Regions from separate parts of the Blautia sp. AM28-27 genome, predicted to be linked through region 2. Evidence: predicted binding sites of a transcription regulator. Region 2 holds the regulator's gene; each other region holds the start of a gene.
The links. The regulator Rex, encoded in region 2, represses fermentation and respiration genes when NADH is low (regulators of the CRP and FNR family bind a similar motif). The targets are predictions, from matches to a motif close to ATTGTTAANTANTTAACAAT.
Positions count from the first base shown of each region.

Region 1: fucO (lactaldehyde reductase) is a predicted target of Rex. The motif match lies at 1,416-1,435, and genes of this name have one in related genera.
Region 3: DW743_RS05945 (L-lactate dehydrogenase) is a predicted target of Rex. The motif match lies at 2,658-2,677, and genes of this name have one in related genera.

Region 1 is NZ_QUJK01000029.1:4,173-7,993, forward strand. It holds gene fucO (lactaldehyde reductase) at 223-1,371, opposite strand; gene DW743_RS17460 (TetR/AcrR family transcriptional regulator C-terminal domain-containing protein) at 1,595-2,176, opposite strand; gene DW743_RS17465 (cytosine permease) at 2,313-3,152, opposite strand; gene DW743_RS17470 (alanine/glycine:cation symporter family protein) at 3,288-3,821, opposite strand, start outside.
Region 2 is NZ_QUJK01000001.1:848,500-852,320, forward strand. It holds gene DW743_RS04055 (NADP-dependent isocitrate dehydrogenase) at 1-165, shown strand, start outside; gene abc-f (ribosomal protection-like ABC-F family protein) at 264-2,189, opposite strand; gene DW743_RS04065 (redox-sensing transcriptional repressor Rex) at 2,344-3,000, shown strand; gene DW743_RS04070 (NAD(P)H-hydrate dehydratase) at 3,090-3,821, shown strand, end outside.
Region 3 is NZ_QUJK01000002.1:386,558-390,378, forward strand. It holds gene DW743_RS05935 (MATE family efflux transporter) at 1-595, shown strand, start outside; gene DW743_RS05940 (Mur ligase family protein) at 697-2,247, shown strand; gene DW743_RS05945 (L-lactate dehydrogenase) at 2,751-3,698, shown strand.

The sequences.
Region 1 (3,821 bases), on a different contig from region 2:
GGAAAACAGGATAAAAATTTCTGTTTTCCGGGGTGATTTAACCGAATCAAGTAAGTCCCCTGCTTCCATTGCGAAAAGCAATAAGCAGTGGATGGGGACTTGCTTGTATCAGGAGGAGTGCAAGCTCCTTCTGATAAACTGCGGAGCAGTTATTTGGTTATGAGCAAGTAGCGAAGCGGATTGCGAATATCCGCTTCGCATGTGGGAAACGAATTGTGTTCGTTACGCCATGATTTTGCGGAACAGATCCTTCAGATCTTCTACGCTTGCATCCTTCGGATTGCCCGGTGCGCAGGCATCTGCGTGTGCGGAATCTGCAAGGAACTGCAGATCTTCTTCTTTGACTGCCTCGAGAACAGATGGGATTCCAACGTCTGCGGACAGCTTCTTAACAGCATCAATCGCTGCTTTTCTGTACTCTTCCTGAGACATTTCGTCTACACCTGCAACGCCCATGGCACGTGCGATTTCACGGTATTTCTCACCGGTGCACTCCTGGTTGTATTCCATAACGATCGGAAGCATCATGGCACATGCAACACCGTGTGGGGTATCATAAACAGCACCAAGGGTGTGTGCCATGGAGTGAGCGATTCCAAGACCTACGTTGGAGAAGCCCATACCTGCGATGTACTGGCCAAGAGCCATTCCTTCGCGTCCCTCTTTGGTGTTTGCGACAGCACCGCGCAGAGATTTGGAGATGAGTTCGATGGCTTTGAGATGGAACATGTCAGTCATTTCCCATGCAGCTTTTGTGGTGTAGCCTTCGATTGCGTGAGTCAGAGCGTCCATACCGGTGGAAGCGGTCAGGCCTTTCGGCATGGAGGACATCATATCCGGGTCAACAACTGCGATGATCGGCATATCATGCGGGTCAACGCATACGAATTTACGTTTTCTTTCTACGTCGGTGATAACGTAGTTGATGGTAACCTCTGCAGCAGTACCGGCTGTAGTCGGAACGGCGATGATCGGTACACACGGATTTTTGGTCGGTGCGGTGCCCTCAAGGCTTCTGACATCCTCAAACTCCGGGTTTGCGATGATGATACCGATGGCTTTGGAGGTATCCATAGAAGAGCCGCCGCCGATGGCGATCAGATAGTCAGCGCCGGATGCCTTGAAAGCTTCTACGCCGTGTTTTACGTTTTCGATGGTCGGGTTTGGCTTGATATCGCTGTAAAGCTCATAGTCGAGTCCGTTTGCGGTCAGAATATCGGTTACTTTGGAAGTAACGTTGAATTTAATCAGATCCGGGTCAGAGCATACGAAAGCTTTCTTGAAGCCGTGTGCCTTTGCTTCATTTGCGATCTCGGCAATAGCGCCTGCTCCGTGATAAGAGGTTGCATTTAAATTAATACGATTTGCCATGATTGAAAAACTCCCTTCTAAAATGAATAAATGGTTTTACTGAACTTGTTATTATATTAACAAATCCGGAAGGGAAAAAGAAAGTGACAGAAGAAGCGAAGTGTAACACTTTAAAAAAAATCGCCATTGTGACAAAAACAACAGAACAAAATTTGTGAAAAATAACCAGAGAGTGTCTGAAAAACCATTTCCGCAATCTGCAAGCCCCACTTTGACACGCGCTCTAAGAGAGCAGCTGCAGATTCCGGAACAGTTTTTTTAAGTCTTCCGGCATTGCCCGGACGAGAAGAGCGGCAAACTCGGAAGGTGTCAGATCCATGCCGGTAAGCACCCATTTTACGGTCATGGTGATGGAACCCTGACAGTACATTTCGAGAAGAAAATGCATTTCCGGTGAAACCGGACTGCCGCTTTTTTCGTGAATCAGATTTTCGTAGAACGCGAGAATCAGATCGAAATCGTGCTCACGCAGAGAATTCTGCTTGTCGTAGCGGAAGGCAGCGGCGAAAAAAGCTTTTTCTTTCTGAATATAGGTAAATTTCTTTTCCAGACTGTCAAAAACGGTCGTTCCGCGACCCATATGTTCGAAGGATTTTGTCAGTAATTTATCAAAATACCAGTTGATCAGATCGTATTTGTCGAGAAAATTGCGGTAGAAGGTCTGGCGGGTAACACCACAGATTTCACAGATCTGGCGCACGGTGATCTCTTCGACAGGGGTTGTTTTCATGCACTCCTTCATGGATTCGGCAAGACGGTATTTTGTTTTTTCTCCTTTGGGAGCAGATACGGTGGAATGGATCATCCGGGCAGTTTCCTTTCGCTTCGAAAATTGTAACTATGCAGAGTTATGCATATATTATAACGCGAATCCGAAAAAATAAAAAGCCCTGAACATGTTCCGGAGATAAGATACAGGAACATATTCAGGACGATTTTGCCTATTTTCTTTTGTTTACGGCCTGTCCGACACAGTAGCATACAGCGGCAACAACCATGCCGTTGATGGAAGCGATGCCCCAGTGTAAGAGGTTCGCAACAATGGCACCGAGAATGACACCGGCAACCGCAAACCAGTCTACGGTTTTAAGTTTCGGCTGATCGGTTTCAAAGTCCTCTTTGTTCATGAAGTAGGCGAGCACCAGAATCATGCCGACCGGCGGCAGGGTACAGTTCAGAATGTTGAGCCAGCCGCAGAAGTTGTAGTACAGCCATACGGAGGCAACCGTTCCGATGATACCGGAAAGGAGAACCATCGGTTTTTTCCTCTGATGGAAGATGTTGGCAAGACCAAGACCTGCGGTGTACAGAGCGTTGTCGTTTGTAGTCCAGATATTAAGACCGAGAACGAGAACAGCCAGGTAGAACAGGTTCAGGCGGACCATAACCTCGAAGATATCGTTTCCGCCGACAAAGATCGAAGAAACAGCACCGAAGAAAAACATCAGGGAATTTCCGATAAAGAAAGCCACAACCGTGGTGATGGCACCAGATTTTCCGTTCTTTGCAAAACGTGCGAAGTTCGGAGTTGCGGTTCCGCCGGAAACGAAGGAGCCGACACTAAACCATCCGATCTGCGTAAAGCTGGTCATGGCTGACGGCAGATAGGAACCTTTTTCGCCAAAAGCTCTCTGGGACAAAAGATCAAGTGACAGACCGGTTTTTGCACCGACGTAGCCGAGCAGACCGGTATAAATACCAAGAATGATTCCACCAAGGATCAGTGATCCCAAAAAGCCCCAGAAATCGAGGCCGTCAGCGAGCTGCTGGCCTACCCACATGCTTGCCGAGAAGAAGGTGAAACCAAGCTATAAACTTTTAACAGTGTAAGGGGTAGCAACCTGATTGTCAAGGGAAAAGGCGAATTTACATGATTTTCTTACAGAAGAAGGGAATGCGCCGCGATAAAAGGAATTTTACCGGGTTTTGCCTTCTCCGGAAAAATATTCTTTGGTAAGCTCCACAACCTTGCCCGAAAGCAGGAAGAGCGCAATCAGGTTTGGGATTGCCATGAGGCCGTTGAAGGTCTCGGCAATGCTCCACATCAGGCCAAGATTTGCGGTGGCGCCAAGGATGGCAACCAGAGCATAGGCGGCCATAAAATATTTTGTGATTCTTTCGGAGAACAAAAACTCGATGCAGCGTGCACCGTAAAGTCCCCATCCGAGAATCGTGGAAAAGGCGAAGCAGCACATCGCGAACGCGGTGAGCAGCGAAACCCAGTTTCCGTATGTAAGGGTAAAACCGCTGATGGTCAGCTCTGCGCCGGCAGCCTGTCCGTAGGTGATGGAAGTGCCGCTGCAGAGGATGACGAGTGCAGTTAAGGTACAGATTACAATCGTATCAGTAAATACCTCAAAGATACCGAACATACCCTGTTTGACCGGCTTTTTTGTGTCGGCACAGGCGTGCGCGATCGAACCGGTACCAAGACCTGCCTCGTTTGAGAA
Region 2 (3,821 bases):
GCAGAACTTTCCGCATTTGCAGACCGTCTGGAAAAAGCAACGATCGCAACGATCGAGAGCGGAAAAATGACAAAAGACCTTGCGCTGATCACCACCATGGAAAATCCGACCGTATTAAACAGCCGTGATTTCATCCTGGCCATCCGCGAGGAGCTGGAGAAATAATTAAACGAAGCAAAAAAGAAAGCCGATCCGGCATTCCCGCAAAAAGGGATGCGCCGGACCGGCTTTTTCTGTTTTGAATTTTCCGGGGAAAACCAGGCCTATTCGGCAAGCTCTTCCCATTTTTCATACAGCTCTTCGAGTTCCGCGGCAATCTCTGCTTTCTCTTTGCTTAATTTCACACACTCTGCCACATTCGTTGCGACTTCCGGTTTCGACATTTCCTCATCAATTTCCGAATCGCGTGTCTCAAGCTCTTCAATTCGTTTCTCCGTCTTTTTCAGCTCGTTTTCTTTCTTGCGGAGACGTGCCTGTTCTTCTTTCTGCGCTTTCCAGTCCAGCTTTGTGGAGGAGGCTTCGGAAGGAGCCGCTGCTTCTTCCGGAGCGGCGGCATCGGCAGCAGGAGCATAGATGCGGGTCAGCTCTTCTTTTTTCTCCAGATAGTAATCGTAATTTCCGATATAGTTGACGAGTGTCTGTCCCGTCAGCTCCAGAATCCGGGTTGCGGTCTGGTTAATAAAATAACGATCGTGGGAGACATATAGCACCGTTCCGGTGTAGTCCTTCAGTGCATTTTCCAGAATCTCTTTAGAGACGATATCGAGGTGGTTGGTCGGCTCGTCGAGGATCAGGAAGTTGGCGTTCGAGAGCATCAGCTTGGCAAGGGAAATTCGTCCGCGCTCACCGCCGCTCAAGGTATGAATCGGTTGGAAGACATCGTCGTTTGTAAACAGGAAGGCGGCCAGCACATTTCGGATTTCGGTGTTTGTCAGATATGGATACGCGTCGGAAATCTCCTGGAAAATGGTCTTTTCCATGTGGAGCACCTGATGCTCCTGATCGTAGTAACCGATTTGTACACGGCTTCCAAGTGTAAAAGAGCCGACATCCGGGCGGATGACTTCGTTTAAGATCTTTAAGATCGTCGTTTTTCCCGTTCCGTTGTTTCCGATGATTGCGACGCGCTCCCCGCGCTTGATTTCGAAATTCAGATCCTGGAAAAGCGTCTGTCCCGGGAAGGCTTTGGAGAGGTGCTCGACGGTCAGCACATCGTTTCCGCTTGTGATGCGCGGTTCCAGACGGATCCGCATATCGGAGCGTACTTCGGTCGGCTTTTCCAGCACATCCATTTTGTCCAGCATTTTTTCACGGCTCTCGGCGCGTTTGATGGATTTCTCGCGGTTGAAAGATTTCAGCTTTGCAATGACTTCTTCCTGATGGTGGATTTCCTGCTGCTGGTTGACCCAGGCATGGTAAGCGGCTTCACGGAGCATTGCTTTTTTTTGACTGTAGGCGGTATAGTTTCCCTCAAAAGTTGTTACTTTTTTATTGTCCACTTCAACGACTTTTGTGACAACGCGGTCGAGAAAGTAACGGTCATGGGAGACGATCAGGACGGCTCCGCTGTAATTTAAAAGATACGTTTCGAGCCAGGAGATCGAGTCCATATCGAGGTGGTTGGTCGGCTCGTCGAGCAGAATGATGTCCGGTTTGGTGAGCAGCAGTTTACCAAGTGCCACGCGGGTCTTCTGACCGCCGGAGAGGGAGTCCACCTGTTTTTCAAAATCGCTCTCGGAAAAGCCAAGACCTTTTAAAACACCGACGACTTCACTGCGGTACGCGTATCCGTTTTCCAGTTCAAAGGTATGGGAGAGGCGGGTGTAGGTGGAAAGAAGTTCATCCAGCTCTGCACCGGATTTTGTATTCATATCACTTTCCATCTGACGGAGGCGTTCCTCCATATCAATCAGATTCTGTTTCGCGGTCAGCACTTCCTGGTAAATGGAAAGGTGTCCGGTCAGATCCTGATGCTGGGCGAGATAGCCCATCGTCTTTCCTTTGGAGAGGATGACCTCTCCCTCATCGGCCCTCATTTCGCCGATGATGATTTTTAACAGCGTCGATTTTCCGGCGCCGTTGATGCCGACCAGTGCGGCTTTTTCGCGTTCTTCTATATGAAAAGATGCATTTTTGATAATTTCCGTTGTCCCGAATGCTTTCGAGATATTCTGACATGCAAGAATCATGTGGTTCCTCCAGATAACATATTTCTGTATTTTGACATAATACACCATCCTTATTATAGAGAGTAATACACAAAATTTCAAGAAATCTTTGACAATTTTCTATCAACCATATATAATATGAATATATGCAGGTGTAAATAAGGAGGAATTTATCTTGGAAGAAAAAGGAATTTCGCGGGCAGTTATCAAAAGACTTCCTAGATATTATCGTTACCTGGGCGAATTGCTGGAGGACGGAGTAGAACGGATCTCTTCCGGTGAGCTGAGCGAGCGGATGAAAGTGACAGCTTCCCAGATTCGCCAGGATTTAAATAATTTCGGCGGCTTCGGCCAGCAGGGGTATGGTTATAACGTGCGGTATCTGTACAGCGAGATTGGAAAAATCTTAGGTCTGGACAGAGTCCACAATATGATTTTTGTCGGAGCCGGAAATCTGGGACAGGCACTTGCCAATTATGCGGCCTTTGAAAGAAGCGGATTCAAAACGGTCGGTATTTTTGACGTCAACCCGGTATTAAAAGGAATCTCCGTGCGCGGAATTGAAATCCGCATGGCGGACGAGCTTCCGGAATTTATCAAGGAACACCATGTAGAGATTGCGGCTTTGACACTGCCAAAAGCAAAAGCGGTAGAGATGGCAGAGATTCTCGTGGACAACGGTGTAAAAGCAATCTGGAATTTTGCACATACCGATCTAAACTTAAAACTTCCGAAAGATGTGATCGTCGAGAACGTCCATCTTTCCGAAAGTCTGATGCGTCTCTCCTACAATCTGACCAGATATGAGGCGGAGCATCCAAAGAACAATTAAGAAACCAAAACAAAAGCAGGAGAGTCTTCGGGAAACCGGAGACTTTTTCTGTTCACTTTCCGGATAAGGCAGGAAAAGGAGGAAAAGCGATGAAACGGATTCTTACAGCAGCACAGATGAAGCAGGCAGACCGCAATACGATCGAAACCATGGGGGTACCGTCCCTGGTACTGATGGAGCGCGCGGCGCTGTCCTGCGTGGAGGAGCTTCAAAATGGAACATGGGATACAGGAAAAGTCCTTGCTGTGTGCGGTCCCGGAAATAATGGAGGGGACGGTGCGGCAATTGCACGGATTTTAAAGACGAAAGGGGTGGATGCGGAACTGTTCTGTCTTGGAAATCCGGAAAAATACAGTGAAGGCATGAGAGCACAGAAGAAAATTGCGGAAAATTATGGGGTCCGTGAGGTTAAGAATCCGGATTTCCGGGAATATACTGTTATCATAGATGCCATCTTTGGAATTGGCGTATCCCGTCCGCTGGCAGGGGAGTACCGGAGGGCAGTGGAAGCAATCTGCGCAAGCGGTGTTCCTGTTCTTGCCGTGGACATCCCTTCGGGGATCCACACGGATACCGGAGAGGTCCTTGATGCGGCGGTGAAAGCCAGAGCCACGGTGACATTTGCCTGTGCAAAGCCAGGGCTTCTTTTTGATCCCGGAAAACGATATGCCGGAGAGGTCCTGGTCCGTGATATCGGAATCGGCTTTGATGCAGGAGAAGAGGAGACGCCCTGGTACGGTTCAGTGGAAAAAGAAGATCTGGACCGGTTTCTTACCCGCACGCCGATGGGAAATAAGGGAACCTTCGGAAAGGTGCTGGTA
Region 3 (3,821 bases), on a different contig from region 2:
CGTTATTTTACAGACTGCCGTCAACGGCCTTGGTTCCACGGCGGTTGCCTCTGTCACGGCAGCCGGCAAAATTTCCATGTTCTGCTGCTGCCCGTTCGATGCGCTCGGCTCCACGATGGCGACGTACGCCGGACAGAACGTCGGAGCGAAAAAGATGGATCGCGTCAACACCGGAATCCTGGCGAGCTCAATCATCGGAAGCGTGTATTCTGTGGTTATTTTAGGTGTCATGTTCCTGTGGTCCCGCCAGATTTCGCTTCTCTTTGTAGATGCATCCGAGACGGTCATCCTCGACCAGGCGCGTCAGATGCTGCTGATCAACATGGTATTTTACATTCCGCTGACCCTTGTCAATGTCGTACGATTTACCGTGCAGGGCATGGGCTTCAGCAAATTTGCAATCCTTGCCGGCGTCTGCGAGATGATCGGCCGTTCGGTGGTAGCCTTTTTCCTTGTTCCGTATTTTGGTTACACCGCAGTCTGCTTCGCAAGCCCGGTGGCATGGATTCTCGCCGATCTGTTTCTCGTTCCGGCGTACCTGTACTGCGCAAAAACGCTTCGTTCTCTTTTTGAGAAAAATGCGCAGATGATGTAAGCCGTGCCGCAAGATGGACAAGCTGTTTCAATTCTGGTATAATGGAGCCTGGATTTTAGGAAAGCTGAAAAAGAATCCCATAGAAGAGAGGAAGATATCCTATGAAACAGTCGGTATTAGAATATAAGAAACTTCTGGAGCAGAAAGGCCTTCTGGTGGAATTTGCAGAGCCGGAAGGAAAAGAAGGAGAGGACAGACCCGTTACCCTCGTAACGTATTTTTCGGGCGGAGCGGATCAGGGAACGCTGTTTCTCTGCAAAGGAGCTGCATTCAAAGAGGCATACTTAAAAGACGCCGTAAACCGCGGTGCTGTTGCCTATGTAAGTGAAAAAAAATACGAAGCGGGAAAAGAAATTCCGGCGCTCATCGTCAACGATGCCAGAAAAGCACAGTTTGTGCTGGGTGAGGCGTTTTACGATTATCCGGCAAAGTCGCTGCATGTCACGGCGCTGACCGGAACAAAAGGAAAGACAACGACAGCCTACTACCTGCAGTCGATGCTCGATGCCTGCCTGAAAAAACAGGGCGGAAACGGATGTGCACTGTTAAGTTCGATTGAATATTACGACGGAAAGACGAGAGAAGCATCAACGCTCACCACGCCGGAATCCCTGGAGCTGTGCCGTCATATGCGCAATGCCGTAGATGCAGGCCTTTCCCATATGGTGATGGAAGTATCCTCCCAGGCGCTCAAATACGAGAGAGTCGGAAACACGCATTTTGATACCGCCATTTTCCTGAACATCTCCAAGGACCACATCAGCCCGACGGAGCACAAGGATTTTGATGATTATTTCCAGTCGAAATTAAAGATCTTCGACCGCTGCACCTGCGCCTGCGTGAACCTGGACAGCGACCATATCGGGGAAATCCTGAAAGCTGCGGCAAAATGTGAGCGCGTCGTTACGTTTGGATCGAAAGAAAATGCTGTAATCCGCGTGAGTGATATCAAGCCGGGCAGAGGAAAATTCTATTTCCATGTGGCAGGACCGGATTTCTCGGAAGATTTTACCCTGCCGGTGCACGGAGCCTTCAATGTGGAGAATGCCGTAGCTGCCATTGCGGCTGCCTGGTCGATGGGAATCCCGGTTTCGCTGATCAAGGAAAGCCTCCTTGGCGTCACCGTTCCGGGAAGGATGGAGACGTATGAGAGCAGCGCGGGCGAGGTCACGGCGATCGTGGATTTCGCGCACAATGGCCTGAGTTTTGAAAAAATGTTTGATACCGTAGCACTCGAATATCCGGGGAGCCGCGTAAGCGTTGTGTTCGGAACCCCGGGCGGAAAAGCATTCAACCGCAGAAAAGATATGGGTGAGATTTCCGGAAAACGGGCGGACCGGATTTTCCTCGTACCGGATGATCCGGGAAACGAAGATCCGCAGGCGATCTGTGAGGAGATCGGCGGGTACATAGCAAAGGAAGGTGCATCCTTCCAGATCCGCATGGACCGCGGAGCAGCAATCCGGGAGGCGATTCTTGGCGCCGTACCGGGAGAGGTTGTTCTGATCCTTGGAAAAGGCGCGGACGTGACGATGCACGTCGGAAACGGAAATGTGCCGTACCGGTCAGATGCCGTCTATGCAAAAGAGGCGCTTGCCGAATATGGAAATGCATTTGCCGAAGCGGCAACGGCTCGTGAAACAGAAGAATAGAAGCAAAAACAGAAAAAACAGAGCAAAAAAGACACGGAACAGAAAAATCCGTGTCTTTTTTGCGTCTGGCGGCAGCAGAAATGAAAATCAGACAGGAAATTTGGCGGATACATCCTACAAAATGTAGAAAAGAAGGACAGAAACTAGCCCGTATGACGAAAAGTTGTTAAAAATATAACGAACGAAAGTTAGACTTGTGAAACTAAACACAGAAAGCAAAAACCCGGGAACCATGCGGAAAAAGACGAATTCTGCGGGATGAAGGACAAAGCTGTAAGTTTTTGGAAAGAATTCTTGTGAAAAAGAACAAAAAATGGTATAATTGTATTGAAATATATCCAGAACACCCCTTCTGGAAGCGTACGGGCTCAGTGAGAAAAAAGATTTCACGAAAATGCTCGAAAAAAACACTTGTTAAATTCTTGTCATAGTGCTATGATAAGGAAAGTGAAAAATTTATCAATCACAAAAACCAACTAGGGGTATTTTAGAAAGGAGTATTTATGAGCAGCAAGATTACCATCATTGGAGCTGGAAGCGTTGGATCTACGATCGCCTATACACTGTCGAACGAAGACATCGCGTCTGAGATTGTTCTCATCGATATTAACAAGAAAAAAGTAGAGGGAGAGGTTATGGATATCGCGCAGGGTACCTGCTTCCGCGATCCGGTCTCCATCATCGCAGGTGAGTATGAGGATGCCAAGGACTCTGATATCGTAATTATTACTTCCGGTATTGCAAGAAAGCCTGGCCAGACCCGTATTGAGCTGACCCAGACCAACGTAAACATCTTAAAATCCATCACACCGGAAATCGTAAAAGCGGCTCCGAATGCCATCTACATCATTGTAAGCAACCCGGTTGATATCATGACCTACGTGTTTACAAAGATCTCCGGACTTCCGGAAAACCAGATCCTTGGTTCTGGTACCATGCTGGATTCCGCGAGACTTCGCTGCGGACTGTCTGAACACCTCAACATTGCCCAGAAAAACATCCACGCTTACGTATTCGGTGAGCACGGCGATACTTCCTTCATTCCGTGGAGCGGCGCTTACGTTTCCGGTGTCAGTCTGGACGAGTACTACGAGACCGTAGAAAAAATGGGCAGGAACGTAACCAAGATCGACAAAGATGCTATGCTGGAGTACGTAAGAACTTCCGGCGGACAGGTTATTGCAAACAAAGGAGCTACTTTCTATGCAGTATCTGTTGCAGTATGCAAACTGGTAGCAACCATTCTTTCTTCTTCCGATTCTGTAGCAACCGTATCTTCCATGATGCACGGTGAGTACGGCATCGAGGATGTATGCTTAAGCACACTGACCCTCGTTGGACCGAAAGGCGTACAGGGCAAGATTCCGATGCGTATGACAAAAGAGGAAGTAGAAAAACTCAAAGCAAGTGCCGACGCATTAAAAGCAGTTATCGCACAGATCGAGCACTAAGAGCGGGCAATAAGCTCAAAACATAAAATTTATGGCAGTGGCAGAAAGTGCGAAAGAGCGGTATCTCCCACTGCCTTAACGTGCGCCTGAAGAAATTTTCCGCCGGGTGTACATAAAAAGAGT